Regions from separate parts of the Salmonella sp. GDC200615 genome, predicted to be linked through region 3. Evidence: predicted binding sites of a transcription regulator. Region 3 holds the regulator's gene; each other region holds the start of a gene.
What was found. Region 3 encodes CRP, which controls carbon source genes, mostly activating them, when cyclic AMP is high. Its sites were predicted from a motif close to ATGTGANNNNNNTCACAT; they were not measured.
Positions count from the first base shown of each region.

Region 1: cdd (cytidine deaminase) is a predicted target of CRP. The motif match lies at 2,629-2,646, and genes of this name have one in related genera.
Region 2: aaeR (HTH-type transcriptional activator AaeR) is a predicted target of CRP. The motif match lies at 3,568-3,585, and genes of this name have one in related genera.
Region 4: mlc (sugar metabolism global transcriptional regulator Mlc) is a predicted target of CRP. The motif match lies at 2,266-2,283, and genes of this name have one in related genera.

Region 1 covers NZ_CP192247.1:1,630,114-1,635,267, forward strand. The annotation lists gene ACQ29O_RS07550 (NAD(P)-dependent oxidoreductase) at 1-343, opposite strand, end outside; gene ACQ29O_RS07555 (DUF2542 family protein) at 548-793, opposite strand; gene sanA (outer membrane permeability protein SanA) at 790-1,509, opposite strand; gene cdd (cytidine deaminase) at 1,686-2,570, opposite strand; gene ACQ29O_RS07570 (CidB/LrgB family autolysis modulator) at 2,724-3,419, opposite strand; gene ACQ29O_RS07575 (CidA/LrgA family protein) at 3,416-3,814, opposite strand; gene ACQ29O_RS07580 (LysR family transcriptional regulator) at 3,858-4,715, opposite strand; gene mhbT (3-hydroxybenzoate transporter MhbT) at 4,841-5,154, shown strand, end outside.
Region 2 covers NZ_CP192247.1:4,266,989-4,272,142, forward strand. The annotation lists gene ACQ29O_RS20705 (barstar family protein) at 1-133, opposite strand, end outside; gene aaeB (p-hydroxybenzoic acid efflux pump subunit AaeB) at 305-2,272, opposite strand; gene aaeA (p-hydroxybenzoic acid efflux pump subunit AaeA) at 2,278-3,210, opposite strand; gene aaeX (p-hydroxybenzoic acid efflux pump operon protein AaeX) at 3,218-3,421, opposite strand; gene aaeR (HTH-type transcriptional activator AaeR) at 3,603-4,532, shown strand; gene tldD (metalloprotease TldD) at 4,655-5,154, opposite strand, start outside.
Region 3 covers NZ_CP192247.1:413,385-418,538, reverse strand. The annotation lists gene ACQ29O_RS01865 (phosphoribulokinase) at 1-513, shown strand, start outside; gene ACQ29O_RS01860 (OsmC family protein) at 609-1,013, opposite strand; gene crp (cAMP-activated global transcriptional regulator CRP) at 1,321-1,953, shown strand; gene ACQ29O_RS01850 (YccS/YhfK family putative transporter) at 2,002-4,089, shown strand; gene argD (bifunctional acetylornithine/succinyldiaminopimelate transaminase) at 4,132-5,154, opposite strand, start outside.
Region 4 covers NZ_CP192247.1:2,204,328-2,209,481, forward strand. The annotation lists gene ACQ29O_RS10550 (MFS transporter) at 1-1,225, opposite strand, end outside; gene ACQ29O_RS10555 (LysR family transcriptional regulator) at 1,345-2,244, shown strand; gene mlc (sugar metabolism global transcriptional regulator Mlc) at 2,372-3,592, shown strand; gene bioD (dethiobiotin synthase) at 3,718-4,413, shown strand; gene clcB (voltage-gated ClC-type chloride channel ClcB) at 4,369-5,154, opposite strand, start outside.

The DNA of each region.
Region 1 (5,154 bases), 1.2 Mb from region 3:
GCATGGCAGTCTGCTGTTCAAAATCGGTAATAAAACGTTGCAGGCGTGCAATATCAATAGGTTTATCTATTCCGGAACGTGTACATCCGCGCTGGCATAATTTTTCCGTCGGACAGACTCTGGCGCAGGCAGCACCAAGCGCATTATTTTCCCGGATAGTTTCCGCTGCGCCTTTAAAATTGCGAAAGTAAATAGAACGAATAAATTTCCCCGGATCGGTTTGCGCCGGGCAATCCTGACTACAGGGCGCATCGTGACATAATAAACAACGTGAAGCCTCTTTTATTGCCAGTAATGGCGTAAAACCAGGCGTGAGTTCATCCAGATAATTTTGTTGCGGCATATAATCTTCCTTAATGCTTGAATAAATTAAGGCGAAACGCAAATAACGCGTTTTAATGATCTAAAATCTACCGCCAGCCTAAGCATTGAAAGAAGGGTATTCTGTGAAAGAATTCACAAAAAAATGAAACCAGAATGCAAAACAGCATTTGCTCCTTATATCATAATAATAACTATTCTCAATTTTAAAGGGATAATAAATAGATTAACGATAAAAAAGAAGATAAATAATCATTCCAGTAAATAAAAAACCGCAACCGGTATAAAGAAAAAGATAAGACCAATATTGTACGGGATCGGCATGGCGATAGACATAAACCGGTTTTCGCGCATTTTTGACAACTTTATCTACCGCGCCGGTTCGCCAGCCTTTCCAGGCCTCACGGAAGCAAAAAAGCGGGAGTAGCAGAAAGGCTAATATGACAAATATCGTCTGTACATCCATGATCATTTCCCTTTTTTCTTTTCCAGTTCAAGCAATTGTTCCGGCGTAACTGCCGGATACCCCTGGGCGTCATTCGGCACCTGATGCTGCGTGGGAATAGGTACCAGCGGGCCTAAAAAACGCGGTTCGCGTTTAAAAATATAGAGATCCGCCAGCGCGCTAAAGCGGGCGCCAAATTCGCGCAGGCGCACTGTCAGCATATTTTTGGGCGAAGGTACCGCGTAACACTGCGCCTGAATGCCCATATGCAGCGCAATAAACAAGGCGCGTTCGCAGTGGAAGCGCTGAGTGATGATAATAAAGTCGTTGGTATCAAACACTTTGCGGGTACGCACAATGGAGTCAAGCGTACGGAAGCCAGCGTAATCAAGCACAATGTCCGCAGGATCGACGCCCGCCGCGATAAGGTCTTTGCGCATGGTCATCGGTTCGTTATAGCTTTGCAGGGCATTGTCGCCGCTGAGCAGCAGGTAATTGACTTTACCGCTATTGTAAGCGTTTAACGCGCCCTGGATACGATAACGATAGTACTGATTAATGACACCCTTGCGATAGTATTTGGCTGTCCCTAACACGACGCCAACCTGGCGGTAGGGGAGATCCTGTAGCTCGTCATAGATATAGGGCGCTGTTTTCCAGCTCATCCACCGATCGAGGCCAAGCACCGTCAACAGCAGCAAGCCTAACAGGACCAACAGGCTGTAAAACACGCGCTTTAACATGCAGGAAACTCGATACCAGGATGAAAGTACGATCAGGCTACTGTACCCGAAGACGTAGCGCAAGAAACCGCCGTCTGATTGCGGAGATTTTCAGCATGATTTCCCTTGTATCGAGTCGCGGGAGAGGAGAGTCAGGCCGGATAAGACGCCAGTGCGTCGCTATCCGGCACATTTGCTTAGCCGAGAAGGACGCGGTCAATATTATGGCAACCTAACGCTTTCAGCGTTGCGGCGGTGGCATCCCATTGAATTAATGCTGCATCGCCTTTTTCCGCCAGAATCGCGCGCTGAATATCCGCATAGTCATAGCCATTGAGACTCAGCAGGTTTAGCGCGCCTTGCAGCGGGGGAAGCGTAGGGTTAAAGGCGGCGTTTTCCGCATAGCTGCCGGTGAAAATACGGCCATCTTTACATTCCAGCGCCACGCCGCTCGGTGAGTGGCTATAAGGCATATGGCTCTTATTGGCTGCCGTTATCGCCGCTTGCGTTAGCGTATCGCCCGTTAACGTAAAGCCATGATCCTGCTCGTCCATCAGCAGCGTTTTGATCTCCAGATCTTTTGGCCCGAAAGCGTCAGGCAGATAATCGCGTAACGTATGCGGCGCGCGGCCCGGCAGATGAATGCGCAGATCCAGACCGCTGTTCAGCTCGTTCATAAACTGGCGACAGTGGCCGCAAGGCGTGTAGTTAACGGTGACGGCGGCGAGCCCTTTTTCGCCGCGTAGCCAGGCGTGGCTAATCGCGCTTTGTTCAGCATGCACAGTTTGTTGCATGGTGGCGCCCAGGAACTCCATATTCGCGCCGAAATACCAGTTGCCGCTGACGCCGCGCGCAATCGCGCCGACGTTAAAATGGGACAAATCGGTACGGGCGCAGGCCGCCGCCAGAGGTAACAGTGCGAAAGCCAGCGCGTCTTCGTCCAGTCCCGCCGTATTTTTAAGCGTCGAGACCTGCTCTGCGGTCAGCATGGCGGGAAAATGGTGGTCCGCCAGGATAGGGGCCAGCGCTGATTGCAAATTATCCGCAAGCTGGGCAAAAGCAGTTTGAAAACGTGGATGCATGGCGTTGCCTCATAACAATGTAATGGAACCGTAGTTTACGGGCCTGCTATGTCTTAATATGTGATCTAAATCTCATTGCTTATGCAACTTGTGAAACTTAAATGAAAAATGCGCGACGTATCGCAAATTTTAACCCGGTCTTTTGTCCCGTCGTTAGCGCATTACCGCCAGAATGAGCGGAAACAAAAAGGGCGCTACCAGCGAGGTAATAATGCCGCAGATCACCAGCGCCAGGGAGCTAAACGCGCCTTCCTGGTAATCCAGCTCGGCGCAGCGCGCAGTACCGAGCGCATGTGAGGCGGTCCCTATTGCCAGCCCGCGTGCGGCCTTAGTACGGATGTGCATCGCGTTTAACAGCGTGTGGCCAAACACCGCGCCCAGAATACCGACAAAAATTACGCATACCGCGCTGATCGCGGGGATGCCGCCGATGCTGCCGCCCACCGCCATCGCGATAGGCGTAGTCACGGATTTAGGCAGTACCGATGCCGCGATTTCAGGCGTTGCGCCCATCAGCAAGGCAACGGATGTCCCGGTAATCATCGCTACCAGACTGCCGACAAAACAGATGCTAATAATGGATTTCCAACGCGCGCGAATCTGGTGCAATTGTTCATAAAGGGGATAGGCCAGTGCCACTACCGCCGGTTGCAGCAGATCGTTAAGTACTTCGCTGCCTTTGAAGTAGTGCTCGTAGGGAATACCGGTCAGCAACAGAAAAGGAATAATGACTACCATTGCCACCAGCAGCGGATTCAGCAACGGCATTTTAAAATGCGCCGCCAGTCGGCGGGCGGCGAAAAATACCGCCAGCGTCAGCGGTAACGACCACCAGATATATGTCATCATTTTTTCGTTCCCTTCTGCCCAACCACTTTACGCTCACCGTGTATCAGATGTGAACTCCAGCTTACGACCACAAAAACGACCAGCGTACTGATAGCGCAAGAGACCACCACCGGGCCGAATTGCGCGCGCAGTAAGTCAAAATATTGCATGACCCCAACGCCAATCGGCACAAACAGCAACGCCATATAACGAATCAGCACATAACAGCCGGGGTTAACCCACTTTGCCGGCAGAATTTGCAGCGCCAGCAATACAAACAGAATTAACATCCCGATAATGCTGCCGGGAATAGTGATAGGAAGCAGTGATGCAAGAAAAATGCCTGCGTACAAACAGGCATAAATCAATACAAAAGCGCGTATATATTGCCAGATAATATTCAGTGACTTACTCATGTTTAAAGCCCTTGATGAGATGGATTCATCATACAATTAAACGTTAAAACGTGCTACCGATCACATCATGAATTCTTAGCATAGTGGGTATAGACAGCAGGAACATCGGGCAATGCCCCTGGCTGGCATAGCGTTGCGCCAGCCGTAAAGAAAGAATAGAGATCATATCGCTGCTTTGCAGCAAATTGGTGCTGACGTTCATTGACGCCGATTCAATGGTGTTTTCCGGGAGCATGACGCCATTATCGACGAGGGCGTTATCAATACTGATGCGAATAGGGGTGCCGGTTGGCCAGACTATCCACCGCCAGTGCGCCAGATCGCTCCAGGCGATCTGCGCTCGCGCGGCCAGCGGATGGTGCGGACGCGCCACAAAGCAGACCGGCTCGGTATAAAGTACCTGATAATTAAGCGGCAGTTGCAGGGCGCGGCCGCCGACACGCCCTACCACCACATCCACCTGACCGGCAAGCAAATCGTGCAGCAGCGGCGTCATTACCTTCTCTTCAATATTCAGATGCAGCGTCGGCATTTCGTTAAGCAGGCTCAGAATCGCCTGTGATACGCAGTCAGTCGCCACGGGCGAACAGCCGATCTTCAGGCTGCCAACCAGGCCGCCCTGCTTGAAACGGGCGATTTCATACTGTGAACGCTCCAGATCGTTAATTAGGCGCTGGGCGTGCTGGAGCAGTAATTTACCGCCTTCCGAGGGGCGTAGTCCTTTACTGTGGCGCTCAAAAAGCGTGATGCCTATCTCATCTTCGAGTTGAGATAGCCACTTCGATAGCGCCGGCTGGGAGATATTCATCATCCGGGCGACGTGCGTCAGGTTGCCCTGTTCGCCCAGCGCAACCAGCGTTTGCAGGTGATGTAATTTCAATTTCTGCGCCCAGTTCGCCATTCGCTATAACCTCCAGGTTATGTCTCTGCCTGAAAAGCCATTGTACATTTTATCGCTCACTCTACAAACTCGTAACATAGCAAACATAAAAACAACATCTATCTCCCTGCACTGAGGCATTAGCTATGACTCAACGACGTGATCTACAAGCCCTTATTGATGCCGCGCCCGTCGGCAAAATGCAGTGGCGCGTTATCATCTGCTGTTTTCTGGTGGTTATGCTCGACGGTTTTGACACCGCCGCGATTGGCTTCATCGCCCCGGATATTCGTACTCACTGGCAGCTAAGCGCCAGCGAACTTGCGCCGCTGTTTGGCGCAGGGCTGCTGGGGCTTACGGCCGGCGCGCTGCTATGCGGGCCGCTGGCGGATCGTTTTGGCCGCAAGCGGGTCATTGAGCTTTGCGTGGCGCTATTCGGCGCATTGAGCCTGCTTTCCGC
Region 2 (5,154 bases), 800 kb from region 3:
CGCTCATTACCGCATCCCATAATGTATCAAGATCGCTTACTTTCTCACTGGCAAGACCAAACGTCTGCGTAAACTCGCGATAAAAATCGCTTTGGTTTTTAATATCATTAAAATCAAAAGTATAGACATTCATAGCCAGCCACCATCCCCGACAGACAATTGTCTGTTTTACTACTAAGCATCATTATGCAGAGGTTTCACTTCCAGAAACGCTTTTAGCCCCGGAGCACTCTTGCGCTGTTTTTGTATCTCAAATAAGTATAGTCATAAAAAAACCGACGCTTTTGGCATCGGTTCTTGTGGGTTAGCTATCGGTAAGCGCGTTCTGGTATTTATGTAACATGCCCGTCAGGCGTTTAACCGGTTCCGTCACCTGCGGCGGCGCCTCCCAGATACGTAATTTCTCCTGATAGATATCCAGCTCATCCAGCAACTGACCAAAGTAGCGTCGCCGTTTATCATCGCTTCCGGCGGAAATAACATGGTCTGCGGTACGACGAAGCTGACGGTGGAACACTGACAGATCCTCATTAACCGGTATCGGCGCGTCGCGCAGACGTTGATGAGCAATGATCATCGTTAGCGCCAGGCGAAACTTCGGCAAATCGCCAGGGAATTTATTCATCAGCAAAAAGAGTTGCTGATATAACGCAGGCAGACGGTTTTCTTTACGACGTACCACGTTGGTCGTCATTGCCGAGACCGCAGCGGAAACAAACTGATTAAGCAGCACGCGACCGGTTCGATCTTTGGATTTATCACGCACCAGCAGGATGACGATAAACGCCAGCATACAGCCGACAATTTGCCCCAACGCGCTGTCGAGGAACTGGCTGAAATGGAACGTCATCGGATTATCCAACACAATAATGTTAATCGTACTGGCCAGCGCCCCCATCGACCCCAGACGCCGTTTCTGGACCTCAATGCCGATAAAGAACCCCAATACCGCCAGGCTCAAACATAACAACAGCATACTTTGCTGCGTATTGGGAATAATCACCAGGAAATAGAGCAATCCCAGCGGCAACGCCGCCAGAGTGCCATAAATAAAATCAATGCAGACCATGCGAGGATTGGGTAAACGCATCGCCAGCGAGGTCACCACGGCAATCATCACCATCGCGCCATTACCCGATGTCCAGCCGGTCCATAGCCAGAATAATGTCCCCAGTATGCAGGAAAGCGTGGTGCGCCAGAAGTTCACCATCGCATGGTGACGTTCAGCGGATTCCACTTTAACTACGGGCTCGCCTTGCAGGATCTCTTCTTCCGTCGCGCTGATTTTGGTGTTGCTGATCACGCCGCGTTTAAGCAGCAGATAGCGCGTCGCTGCGCCTACCCAGCTATAAAGCGTGACGGGCGTTTCGCGCTCGCCGGTCCAGACAATGACACGCCGCATCCGTTTTAACTGCCTGTGAACGTCCTGTACCGTTTCAACCGGCGTCTCGAACAGTTCCCGGAATGTATCGGTAATCAGTTCCGGCCGCGTGTTTTGAATAAGATAAGTTTCACAGGATTGCGTAATCAGCGTGAGCGAAAGCGTATTCAACGCTTTCAGGCGGCGGTTAGCGCGTACCCAGCGCGAAGATTCCATATTCAGATTACTTCGCATTCCCTCCAGCGCCGCCGTGCGTCGCACCAGATCGCCCCAGGCGTTGTCGACTTCTTCGCTGTCGCCATGCTTAATACAAAGTTGCATTAGCTGATATTGCGCTACCAGTAAACTGTCCAGTTCGCGATCAACCTCCTGCTTTATCGATCGCGGCGAGAAAAGCAGATCCGCTAAAATAGCGCAGCCAATGCCGATGACGATTTCGCTACAGCGCTCAAGCGCAAATTGCGGCGTAAGCAGCGGCTCCGTCTGAATGGTAATCACAATGATCAGCGCAGTATAACCTGACAGTCCCCACGCATAAGAGTTTTCGATCCGTACTAAAGAGGAGATCCAGGTACAAAAACCGGCCCAGACACAGCACACCAGAATCATCAATAACGGCGCGCGGATCATAGAGATAATAATGATAAGCGCGGCGATACAGCCAATAAACGTCCCGATAATACGCAACATTCCGCGATAACGGATAGCGCCGGAATAGGGTTCCCCGCCGGCGGCAAATGCCGGGCCTGCCGCCACGATCGCGGCGGTCAGCACCGCCCAACGCGGCGTCTCCAGTTGAAAATGGAAGCCGATAAATAATGCCAGCACAATGGCGCACGCCAGCTTTACCGCAAAACGAATGTGCTGGTTGGCAATGGAGAAAATGCCCATGACGATTAACCGAATTCGCGCAGCCGGTGCGCCAGTTTACGGAAGAAGGAGTCCTGGCTTGCGTCACGATCCTGCTTACCGGTGATCACGACGGTTGCCGTCGTACCGGCAGGCCACAAATTCCCCTGCTGCTCGTCGAGCCGGATACGCACCGGGACACGCTGGGCCAGACGCACCCATTCGAGGTTAGAGTCTATCGTCGCCATCCCTTTCGCATCGCTGGTACTGCTGGCATTCGTTACCCCTGCCGCCACGCTATCGACGGTACCTTTTAATACCCGGTTGCTGCCAAGCGGCGTGATTTCGGCACGATATCCCGGACGCACGCCTTCCAGCTTGGTCTCTTCCATATAGGCCTGCACGTAAAAAGAGTTCTTTTTCACCAGGGCGACGGCTGTGGAACCGCGGGTAATAAATTCACCGGCATAAACATTAAGGTTAGTCACCCAGCCGTCGGCAGGCGCGCGAATGACGGTGCGTTCCAGATCGAGTTTAGCCAGATCGCGCGTCGCCTGGGCTTTAGCCAGTTGATGCAGTACCGTCTGCAAGACGTTGTTCGCCTGATCGATCTCTTCCCGGGACATCGCCTGTACGCCGAGGCGATTACGGCGACCGGCTTCCTGGCGTTTTTCCTGCGCCAGTACCTGATAATAGGCTACATCAGCTTCCGCTTCCGCCAGCGCTTTTTGATAGCGTGGCTGATCGATGGTAAACAGGACATGATCCTTTTTCACCAGTTGGTTATCATGCACGTTTACATGGGTAATCAGGCCCGCGACATCCGGGGCAATAGCGACGACATCGGCGCTAAAACGCGCGTCGCGCGTCCAGGGAGATTCGGTGTAATACACCCAGGCGCGGAAAATGGCGATAAAGGCCAGAATAACCAGTACGAGGGTAATGGCCGTACGGGAGAGTTTTCTTGTTAGTGTTTTCACTTCAACCTCAAACGAACAGGCGCGATATTAAATAAAACAGACAACAATACAGCGCGGTATTGAACAAAGCCGGATGCCAGACAAAATCATAGATACCCGTCGGCACAAGCATCCGACGCACCAGCCAAAAAATAGCCAGTGACAAAAGCAATTCGAAAAATATCGGTGGGAAGGAAAGACCAAACACCACGATAACGGGAAACAGACTCATGTTGACCTTGATTTCTGAGAGAGAGCAGGCGATAGATTGTTAAGCTACATCGCCGCAGAGAAGGGCAAGAGACGCCAGGCGAGAGCGACATAGCTCTTATTCGAATAATAGTATATTAACGTAATTGTTATGCTGTTATCTATATTATGTGATCTAAATCACTTTTAAGCCAGAGTGAATAATGGAACGATTAAAACGAATGTCGGTATTCGCCAAAGTTGTCGAGTTTGGCTCTTTTACCGCCGCAGCCAGACAGCTGCAAATGAGCGTATCGTCCATCAGCCAGACTGTGGCGAAACTGGAAGATGAGCTTCAGGTTAAATTGCTCAACCGCAGCACACGCAGCATTGGGCTCACCGAGGCTGGAAAAATCTATTATCAGGGCTGTCGTCGTATGCTGCATGAAGTGCAGGATGTTCATGAGCAGCTTTACGCTTTTAATAACACGCCCATCGGTACATTGCGTATCGGCTGTTCTTCAACCATGGCGCAAAATGTGCTGGCCGGGCTTACCGCAAAATTATTAAAAGAGTATCCCGGTCTGGCGGTCAATCTTGTGACAGGAATTCCGGCTCCGGATTTAATTGCCGACGGACTGGACGTGGTGATCCGCGTGGGCGCGCTGCAAGACTCCAGCCTGTTTTCCCGTCGACTCGGCGCGATGCCGATGGTTGTGTACGCCGCCAAGCCCTACCTCGCTCAGTACGGCGTCCCGGAAAAACCCGCCGATCTCAGTAGCCATTCCTGGCTGGAATATAGCGTGCGCCCGGATAATGAGTTTGAACTTATCGCGCCGGAAGGAATTTCTACCCGACTGATTCCACAGGGGCGGTTCGTCACTAACGATCCGATGACGCTGGTACGCTGGCTGACCGCCGGAACCGGAATCGCCTATGTGCCGCTGATGTGGGTGATCGATGAGATCAATCGTGGCGATCTGGAGATCCTGCTGCCTCGCTATCAGTCCGATCCCCGTCCGGTGTACGCGCTGTACACCGAAAAAGATAAGCTGCCGCTTAAAGTGCAGGTAGTGATTAACGCGTTAACTGACTATTTTGTCGATGTCGCACACCTGTTTCAGGGGATGCACGGGCGGGGAAAAGAAAAATAAAAACACCGGGTAATTGCTGAAGACGATTGTAGGCCAGATGCCACCCGAGGCTGACATTTCCTGATGGCGCTGCGCTTATCAGGCCTGGGCGGCACACACCACAGGCCTGATAAGGCGGGCAGTTATGCGGTGCCGCCAACCGTCAGGTTATCGACTTTCAGCGTCGGCTGGCCTACGCCTACCGGCAGGCTTTGGCCCTCTTTACCGCAGACCCCCACCCCGTTATCCAGCTTAAGGTCGTTGCCGACCATGGAGATCTGTTGCATCGTTTCAATGCCTGATCCAATCAACGTCGCGCCCTTCACCGGCGTCGTGACTTTGCCATTTTCAATCAGATACGCTTCCGAGGTAGAGAACACAAACTTGCCGGAGGTGATATCCACCTGACCACCGCCAAAGTTAGGCGCATAGATGCCGTACTCAACGGATTCGATAATTTCCTGCGGCGTTGACTGCCCCGCCAACATATAGGTATTCGTCATACGCGGCATCGGCAGATGCGCGTAAGATTCGCGACGCCCGTTACCGGTCGGCGCAGCGCCCATCAGGCGAGCGTTCAGCTTGTCCTGCATGTATCCTTTCAGCACGCCATTTTCAATCAATACGTTGTACTGGCCTGGCG
Region 3 (5,154 bases):
CTTCCCGAACCGACCGATGTGCTGTTTTATGAAGGACTGCACGGCGGCGTCGTCACCCCGCAACATGATGTCGCGCGTCATGTTGATCTGTTGGTTGGCGTGGTGCCTATCGTCAACCTCGAGTGGATTCAGAAACTGATTCGCGACACCAGCGAGCGCGGACACTCCCGTGAAGCGGTGATGGATTCCGTGGTGCGTTCCATGGACGACTACATCAATTACATTACGCCGCAGTTCTCGCGTACCCATATCAACTTCCAGCGCGTACCGACCGTCGACACGTCCAATCCGTTCGCCGCAAAGGGTATTCCCTCGCTGGATGAGAGTTTTGTGGTGATCCATTTCCGCAATCTGGAAGGGATCGATTTTCCCTGGCTCCTAGCGATGCTCCAGGGCTCGTTCATTTCTCACATTAATACATTAGTGGTGCCGGGCGGCAAAATGGGGCTGGCGATGGAGCTGATTATGTTGCCGCTGGTGCAGCGATTAATGGAAGGCAAAAAAATCGAATAACCGTGGTGAAATGCCCGATGGCGCTACGCTTATCGGGCCTACGAGATAAAAACGGGTAGGCCGGATAAAGCCACGCCGCCATCCGGCATCACATGTTACGCCGCAATCACTTCATACGAATGGGTAATATTGACCGCTTTTTCCAGCATTAGCGCCACCGAGCAATATTTTTCCGCGGAGAGATCGACAGCGCGCGCGACGGCAGCCTCTTTCAGATCGCTGCCGGTAACGATAAAATGCAGATTAATGTGCGTAAACAGGCGCGGCGCGTCTTCCCGGCGCTCGGATGTCAGCTTCACTTCGCAGTTGGTGACATTCTGACGGCCCTTTTGCAGGATTGATACCACATCAATAGCGCTACATCCGCCAGCCGCCATTAATACCATCTCCATCGGACTCGGCGCTTTGTCACCGGAGTTACCATCCATTAAAATCTGGTGGCCGGAGGAGGACTCTCCGAGGAACGTGAGCCCTTCAACCCACTTTACACGCGCTTGCATATTTCGTAACTCCAATGTTTCAATTTTCCTGAAAGATTACGCGCATACAACAAAAGTCGCAATGGAAGGCGACCTGGGTCATGCTGAAGCGAGACACCAAGAGACACACGGCGAAAGCTATGCTAAAACAGACAAGATGCTACAGTAATACATTGACGTACTGCATGTATGCAGAGGACATCACATTACAGGCTACAATCTATTTTCGTAGCCCCCTTCCCAGGTAGCGGGAAGTATATTTTTGCAACCCCAGAGACAGTGCCGTTTTCTGGCTCTGGAGACAGCTTATAACAGAGGATAACCGCGCATGGTGCTTGGCAAACCGCAAACAGACCCGACTCTTGAATGGTTCTTGTCTCATTGCCACATTCATAAGTACCCGTCAAAGAGCACGCTGATTCACCAGGGTGAAAAAGCAGAAACGCTGTACTACATCGTTAAAGGCTCCGTGGCAGTGCTGATCAAAGATGAAGAAGGGAAAGAAATGATCCTTTCTTATCTGAATCAGGGTGATTTTATTGGTGAACTGGGCCTGTTTGAAGAAGGCCAGGAACGCAGCGCCTGGGTACGTGCGAAAACCGCATGTGAGGTCGCTGAAATTTCCTACAAAAAATTTCGCCAATTAATCCAGGTCAACCCGGATATTCTGATGCGCCTCTCTTCCCAGATGGCTCGTCGCTTACAAGTCACCTCTGAAAAAGTAGGTAACCTCGCCTTCCTTGACGTCACCGGGCGTATCGCTCAGACGCTGCTGAATCTGGCGAAACAGCCCGATGCCATGACGCACCCGGATGGGATGCAGATCAAAATCACCCGTCAGGAAATCGGCCAGATCGTCGGCTGCTCCCGCGAAACCGTTGGTCGTATTTTGAAAATGCTGGAAGATCAAAACCTGATCTCCGCGCATGGCAAGACCATCGTCGTCTACGGCACCCGTTAATTCCGTCAGAATGGCGCGTTTTATCATGCGCCATTTTTGTTTGCATCGATGTGGCGAAGACTGATTTATCACCCAGAGATTAATTACGCACTACGGCAAACGCTGGTGCTGTGTCTGCCTGTGGCTGTCGGTTTATTGATAGGCCAGCTACACCTGGGCTTGCTTTTCTCTCTCGTTCCCGCCTGCTGCAACATTGCAGGTCTGGATACCCCGCACAAACGTTTTTTTAAACGCCTGATCATCGGCGCGTCGCTGTTCGCCGGATGCAGTCTGGTAACGCAACTTCTGCTGGCGGAATCCATCCCCCTGCCGTTGATCCTGACCGGGCTCACGCTGGTGCTTGGCGTGACGGCGGAAATTAGCCCGCTTCACGCGCGGTTACTGCCAGCGTCGCTGATTGCCGCCATCTTTACCCTGAGTCTTGCAGGATACATGCCCGTCTGGGAGCCGCTGCTCATTTATGCGCTGGGCACGCTATGGTACGGCGTGTTTAACTGGTTTTGGTTCTGGCTATGGCGCGAACAGCCGCTGCGCGAGTCATTGAGTTTGTTATACCGTGAACTGGCCGATTATTGCGAAGCGAAATACAGCCTGCTCACCCAACATATCGATCCGGAAAAAGCGCTGCCTCCCCTGCTGATACGCCAGCAAAAAGCGGTCGATCTCATTACCCAGTGTTACCAACAGATGCATATGCTTTCGGCGCACAACAATAATGATTACAAGCGCCTGTTACGGGCTTTTCAGGAAGCGATGGATTTGCAGGAGCACATCTCCGTCAGCTTGCATCAGCCGGAAGAGGTACAGAAACTGGTAGAACGCAGCCATGCGGAAGAGGTGATTCGCTGGAATGCGCAAACGGTCGCCGCCCGTCTGCGCGTGCTGGCGGATGACATTCTTTATCATCGTCTGCCGACGCGCTTCTCCATGGAAAAACAGATTGGCGCTCTGGAGAAAATCGCCAATCAGCATCCTGAAAATCCGGTAGGCCAGTTCTGCTATTGGCACTTCAGTCGAATCGCCCGTGTGCTGCGTACTCAGCGGCCGCTGTACGCCCGCGACCTGATGGCCGATAAACAGCGTCGTTTGCCGCTACTTCCGGCGCTGAAAAATTATATGTCTCTTAAATCACCGGCGCTACGCAACGCCGGACGCATCAGCGTGATGATGAGCATCGCCAGTCTGATGGGCAGTGCGTTGCACCTGCCTAAACCGTACTGGATACTCATGACGGTGCTGTTTGTCACCCAAAACGGCTATGGCGCGACGCGCGTACGTATTCTGCACCGTTCAGTCGGAACGCTGGTCGGCCTGGTGATTGCCGGCGTCACGCTGCACTTACATATTCCCGAAAGCATTACGCTGGCGGTCATGCTGGTACTAACGCTGGCAAGTTATCTGATTATTCGTAAAAACTACGGCTGGGCGACGGTCGGCTTTACGGTGACGGCGGTATACACCATCCAGTTACTGACGTTAAACGGAGAGCAGTTTATTGTGCCGAGGCTGATCGATACGCTGATTGGCTGTTTAATTGCCTTTGGCGGCATGGTCTGGCTGTGGCCGCAATGGCAAAGCGGGCTATTACGTAAAAACGCCCATGATGCGCTGGAAGCCGATCAAGAAGCTATCCGACTGATCCTCAGTAACGATCCGCAGGCCACCCCGCTCGCTTATCAAAGAATGCGGGTCAACCAGGCGCATAACACGTTATTCAACTCGTTAAATCAGGCAATGCAGGAACCCGGATTCAATACCCACTATCTGTCGGATATGAAACTGTGGGTCACGCACAGCCAGTTTATTGTCGAGCATATCAACGCTATGACGACGCTGGCGCGGGAACACACCATGCTGACGCCTGATCTGGCGCAGCGCTATCTGGAATCTTGCGAGATTGCGATTCAGCGCTGCCAGCAGCGCCTGGAGTACGACAGGCCAGGCGGCTCCGGCGATGTCAATATTCTGGAGTCGCCGGACATGCCGTCACATGGCTTATTGAGCACTCTGGAACAACATTTACAGCGCATCATTGGCCATCTGAACACCATGCACACCATTTCGTCGATGGCCTGGCGTCAGCGTCCGCATCACGGTATCTGGCTGAGTAAGCGGCTACGGGATACAAAAAGTTAAGACCGACTGCCGGATGCGCTACGCTTATCCGGCAATCTACCATCAGGCAACCACCTTCCCTACCGCCTGCGCAAAGCGCTGCATTCCTTCATTGATATCCGCATCTTCCACCACCAGCGACGGGGCAAAACGCATCACGTCGGCTCCGGCATTGAGCACCATCACGCCGGCCTCCGCGCCTGCGTACAGAAAATCGCGCGCCCGATCTTTGTACTTCGGCTTCAGTTCCGCGCCAATCAGCAGCCCCATGCCGCGAATATCGCTGAAAATGTCAAATTGCTCGTCAATCGCCTGCAAATGTTGCACAAACTGTTGCCGCTTAGTGTGAATGCCTTGTAGTACTTCTGGCGTATTAATAATATCGAATGCCGCGCCAGCCACCGCACAGGCCAGCGGATTACCGCCATAGGTTGAACCATGCGAACCGACATGGAAGGCCGAGGCTATTTCCTGCGTGGTCAGCATGGCGCTCACCGGAAAACCGCCGCCTAACGCTTTGGCGCTGGTGAGGATATCCGGCGTGACGCCGTAGTGCATATAGGCAAACAGGTCTCCGGTGCGCCCCATCCCGCACTGCACTTCATCAAACACCAGCAACGCCTGATGCTCGTCACACAGGTCGCGTAACCCTTTGAGGAATTCCGGTGTAGCCGCCTGCACGCCGCCTTCACCCTGAATCGGCTCGACCACCACCGCGCAGGTGTGGTCATCCATTACCGCTTTCACCGCATGAAGATCATTGAAGGGAACGTGAATAATATCGGCGGGTTTCGGCCCAAAGCCGTCGGAATATTTCGGCTGCCCGCCTACAGAGACGGTAAACAAGGAACGGCCATGAAAGGCGTTATGGAAGGCAATGATTTTCGTTTTGAACGGGCTATGGCGCACGCAGGCATAATGACGCGCCAGTTTAAAAGCGGTTTCGTTCGCTTCGGTGCCAGAATTCATAAACAGCACGCGCTCGGCAAACGTGGCGTCGATCAGTTTACGTCCCAGACGCAACGCCGGTTCATTGGTAAAAACGTTACTGGTATGCCACAAGGTTTCCCCCTGGGATTTCAGCGC
Region 4 (5,154 bases), 1.8 Mb from region 3:
TCCCGACCAGGATGGCCAGCACCAGCATTAGCGCGATAAAACCACCTACGCCGTTCCAGCCGTAACTATGCCAGAATACACCGCCTAGCGTCCCGGCAATACTGGACCCCAGATAATAGCTGAAAAGATAAAGTGACGAGGCCTGTCCCTTCGCCCGACGCGCACGCGGGCCAATCCAGCTACTGGCCACGGAGTGCGCGGCGAAAAAGCCGGCGGAAAAAAGCAGCATCCCAGCAAAAATCAGCCAAAGCGAGGTAAAAAGCGTCAGTAAAAGCCCACCCAGCATTACTGCGGTAGAGAACAGCATCACCGGCCCCCGGCCATAGCGTGAGGTCATGGCGCCAGCTTTCGGCGAGCTCCATGTGCCGGTGAGATAGGCTACGGATAACAGTCCGACCACGGCCTGGCTTAATTCCCAGGGGGAGAGCATCAGGCGATAACCAATGTAGTTAAACAGGGTGACGAACGCGCCCATCAGTAAAAAACCTTCTGCAAACAGCAGAGGTAACCCCCGATCGCGCCAGTGGAGACGGAAATTAATAAATAGCGTTTTAGGCCGTAGCGACGTGGGACGGAAATGTTGCGAGGCGGGTAAAATCTTCCAGAACATCAGCGCGGACGCCAGCGCAAAGCATCCGATGGCCGCCAGCGCGATGCGCCAGTTAAAAAAGTCGGTCATGACGCCGCTTAATAAACGCCCGCTCATCCCGCCGATGGAATTACCGCTAATATAAAGCCCCATAGAGAAAGCGACAAAGCTGGGATGGATTTCTTCGCTCAGGTAGGTCATTCCCACCGCGGCGACGCCGCTTAACGACAGACCGATCAGCGCGCGCATAATCAGAATACCATGCCAGCTGGTCATCATGGTTGATAACAATGTGCAGCAGGAGGCTAATAACAAGGCGGTGACCATCACCGGTTTACGGCCTATCGCATCAGAAAGCGAGCCGGTAAAAAGTAAGCCGATAGCCAGCATGGCGGTAGAAATAGAAAGTGAAACGCTGCTGCTGGCGGGGGAGACGCCAAACTCCTGGGAAAGTACCGGTAGTATAGGCTGAACGCAATAAAGGAGCGCGAAAGTCGCCAGGCCCGCGGAAAAAAGGGCCAGCGTGACGCGCATGAAAGGCGCTGTACCGCGTTTAATAAATTGAACCGGCTGAGAATGGCGTTGTTCATCGATATCGCTCGCCGTGGCGTCATCGAGAATAGTTGTACGACTCACGTTAAATCCTTGCTTTACATCTCCGTCAACAGGAGACGGGTATAACCGACATGTAAAGCATAGAAAAAGCAAAATATTCTGTCTAATATATTAATTGTCTCAAATAAGACGTTAAAAATATGAATATCGAATTACGTCATTTACGTTACTTTGTGGCGGTAGCAGAAGAGCTGCATTTTGGTCGCGCCGCCGCGCGCCTCAATATCTCGCAGCCGCCGCTGAGTCAGCAGATACAAATTCTGGAGCAGCAGGTCGGCGCGCGATTACTGGCGCGGACTAACCGCAGCGTAGCGTTAACCGCCGCCGGGCGACAGTTTCTGGTGGATAGCCGACACATCCTGAGTCTGGTAAACGACGCCGCCGCTCGCGCCGAGCGGTTGCATCAGGGCGAAGCGGGTGAAATCCGTATTGGCTTTACGTCTTCAGCGCCTTTTATTCGGGCGGTATCGCATACCTTTTCGCTGTTCCGCCAGTCCTATCCGGGGGTGCATATGCAAACGCGTGAAATGAATACGCGTGAGCAAATCGCGCCGCTCAACGAAGGCGTACTGGATATTGGCTTACTGCGGAATACGCCGTTGCCCGACACACTTAATCGCGAGGTGATTTTGCATGAGCCGCTTATGGCCATGATCCCGCGCGAACATCGGCTGGCGCAAAAGCCGGTCGTCAGTCTGACAGAACTGGCGGAAGAACCTTTCGTCTTTTTCGATCCGCATGTCGGGACGGGCCTCTACGACGATATCCTCGGCCTGATGCGGCGCTATAACCTGTCGCCGACCATCACGCAGGAGGTTGGCGAGGCAATGACCATTATCGGTCTGGTAGCGGCGGGACTGGGTGTCTCGATTCTGCCGGCATCCTTTAAGCGTGTACAGATGAGCGAGATGCGCTGGGTTCCCCTGGCGGAAGAGGACGCCGTATCTGAAATGTGGCTGGTATGGCCAAAGCATCATGAACAGAGTCATGCCGTACAGCGGTTTTGCCAACTGCTATTACTGGCTGCCCGACGGGATTAATTACGCTTAAAAAGGGTGAAAATGTGCAGTTAATCACACGGCTAAGCAAAAAGTTGACGGCGAGTATTGAAGTGTTTCACCATAGCACACAGATTATTTCGGAGCGCGAAAATAAAGGGAGTGAGCGGTGGTTGCTGATAGTCAGCCTGGGCATATCGATCAAATTAAGCAGACCAATGCTGGCGCAGTGTATCGCCTGATTGATCAGCTCGGACCGGTATCGCGAATTGACCTGTCTCGTCTGGCGCAGTTGGCGCCTGCCAGTATTACGAAAATTGTTCGCGAAATGCTGGAAGCGCATTTGGTTCAGGAACTTGAAATTAAAGAGGCGGGCAGTCGCGGACGTCCCGCCGTCGGGCTGATGGTGGAAACGGAAGCCTGGCACTATTTATCTATTCGTATTAGCCGTGGCGAAATTTTCCTTGCACTGCGCGATCTTAGCAGCAAACTGGTGGTAGAAGAGTGTCTGGCGCTGCCGTTAAACGAAGCTACGCCGTTGCTTGAGCGAATTATTACGCACGTTGATCGGTTTTTTACCCGCCATCAGCAGAAACTGGAGCGTCTGACCTCCATTGCCATTACGTTACCGGGCATTATCGATACCGAAAACGGCGTTGTGCACCGGATGCCGTATTACGAAGATGTCAAAGAGATGCCTTTGGGAGATGCGCTGGAGCGGCACACCGGCGTACCGGTTTACATTCAGCATGATATTAGCGCCTGGACGATGGCAGAGGCGCTTTTTGGCGCCTCACGCGGCGCGCGCGACGTTATCCAGGTGGTGATTGATCATAATGTGGGGGCGGGCGTTATCACCGACGGTCATTTGCTTCATGCGGGTAGTAGCAGTCTGGTAGAGATTGGGCATACCCAGGTCGATCCTTATGGTAAGCGCTGTTATTGCGGTAATCATGGCTGTCTGGAGACCATCGCCAGCGTCGATAGCGTGCTGGAACTTACGCAGCTTCGGCTTAATCAGTCGATGAGTTCAATGTTGCACGGCCAGCCGTTAACGGTAGATTCACTGTGTCAGGCGGCGATGCAGGGAGATCTATTAGCAAAAGATATTATTAGCGGCGTTGGCGCGCATGTCGGACGCATTCTGGCTATCATGGTGAATTTATTTAATCCGCAAAAAATTCTTATTGGTTCGCCGCTAAGTAAAGCGGCTGATATCCTTTTTCCAGCCATTGCTGACAGTATCCGTCAACAGGCGCTGCCCGCCTACAGCAGGAATACGGTTGTGGAAAGCACGCAGTTTACCAACCAGGGTACGATGGCCGGGGCGGCGTTGGTAAAAGACGCGATGTATAACGGCTCTTTGTTGATTCGTCTATTACAGGGTTAACATTTTTTAACTGTTGTACAAAAATTTGCGCTAACTCAAGCTGATTGCCCTTGCCATATCTTAGACTTTCTCCACTGTATTATTTTCCTGGCTTATATTTTCGAAGCATAACGGTGGAGTTAGTGATGCTGAAGCGTTTCTTTATTACAGGTACAGACACTTCTGTTGGGAAGACGGTGGTTTCCCGCGCATTACTACAAGCGTTAGCGTCGAGTGGTAAGAGCGTTGCAGGGTATAAACCTGTCGCTAAAGGGAGCAAAGAGACTGCAGAAGGGATGCGCAACAAAGATGCGCTGGTATTGCAAAGCGTCTCTTCGCTGGAGTTGCCGTATGAGGCGATTAATCCGATCGCGTTAAGCGAAGAAGAAAGCAGCGTCGCGCATAGCTGTCCTATAAATTACACCTTGCTGTCCAACGGTCTGGCGAGCCTGAGCGATAAAGTGGACCACGTTGTTGTGGAGGGCACTGGTGGCTGGCGTAGTTTGATGAATGATTTACGTCCATTGTCTGAATGGGTGGTACAGGAACAGTTACCGGTATTGATGGTGGTAGGGATTCAGGAGGGGTGCATTAATCATGCGCTACTGACTGCGCAAGCTGTCGCTAATGATGGACTGCCCTTAATTGGCTGGGTGGCGAATCGTATCAATCCTGGCCTGGCGCATTATGCTGAAATTATTGATGTGCTTGGGAAAAAACTGCCAGCGCCGCTGATTGGCGAGCTACCGTACCTGCCGCGCGCCGAGCAGCGTGAGCTGGGGCAGTATATTCGTTTGTCAATGCTCGGCAGCGTGCTGGCGGTAGATAGAGTCATGGCGTAACGTTTGCGAGAGCACTGACGCGACTACACAGGCAATCAGCAGACCGGGGAGTAACTGATACTCGCCGGTCATTTCACAAATCATCAGGGTGGACATTATCGGCGCATGGGTTGTCGCCGCCAGTAGCGTCGCCATACCCGCCAGCCCCAATAAAATCGCTATTTCATCCGAGCCTGGCAGCCAGAATCCCCATATCCGACCCAGAAACATTCCAATTGATAATCCGACAAATAATGTTGGCGTAAAGACGCCGCCCGGCGCGCCAGACCCGCTGCTGGCGAGCACCGCCAGGATTTTGCACGCAAAAATTCCGCCAATCAGCGAGAATAGCGGCGGAGAGAGCAAAAATGATTGTACGACGCTATAGCCGTTTCCCCATACCGTGGGCGTGAGTAACGACAGTAATCCGACAATAAGCCCGCCCAACGCCAGTTGCCAGGGCGGGGACAGTTTTAAGCGTAAGAAACTATTATGGCTGGCCGTCATCAGCCACATCAGTAATGGACCGCACAGACCGGCGACCAGGCCGGTACTGACTATCATGACGTACTCCCGCGCGTGGAGATCAACGGTCAGATGTACGGTATAGAGTAGTGAATCGCTACCGTTTAATAGATGGGTGGTTAGCAGGGCGACGACGGCGGAAACGACAACCGGGCCGAGGGAAGCCAGCATTAAGGTACCGAACAGGATTTCCGCGATAAACAGGCTGCCCGCCAGCGGCGCATGGTAAGCGCCCGC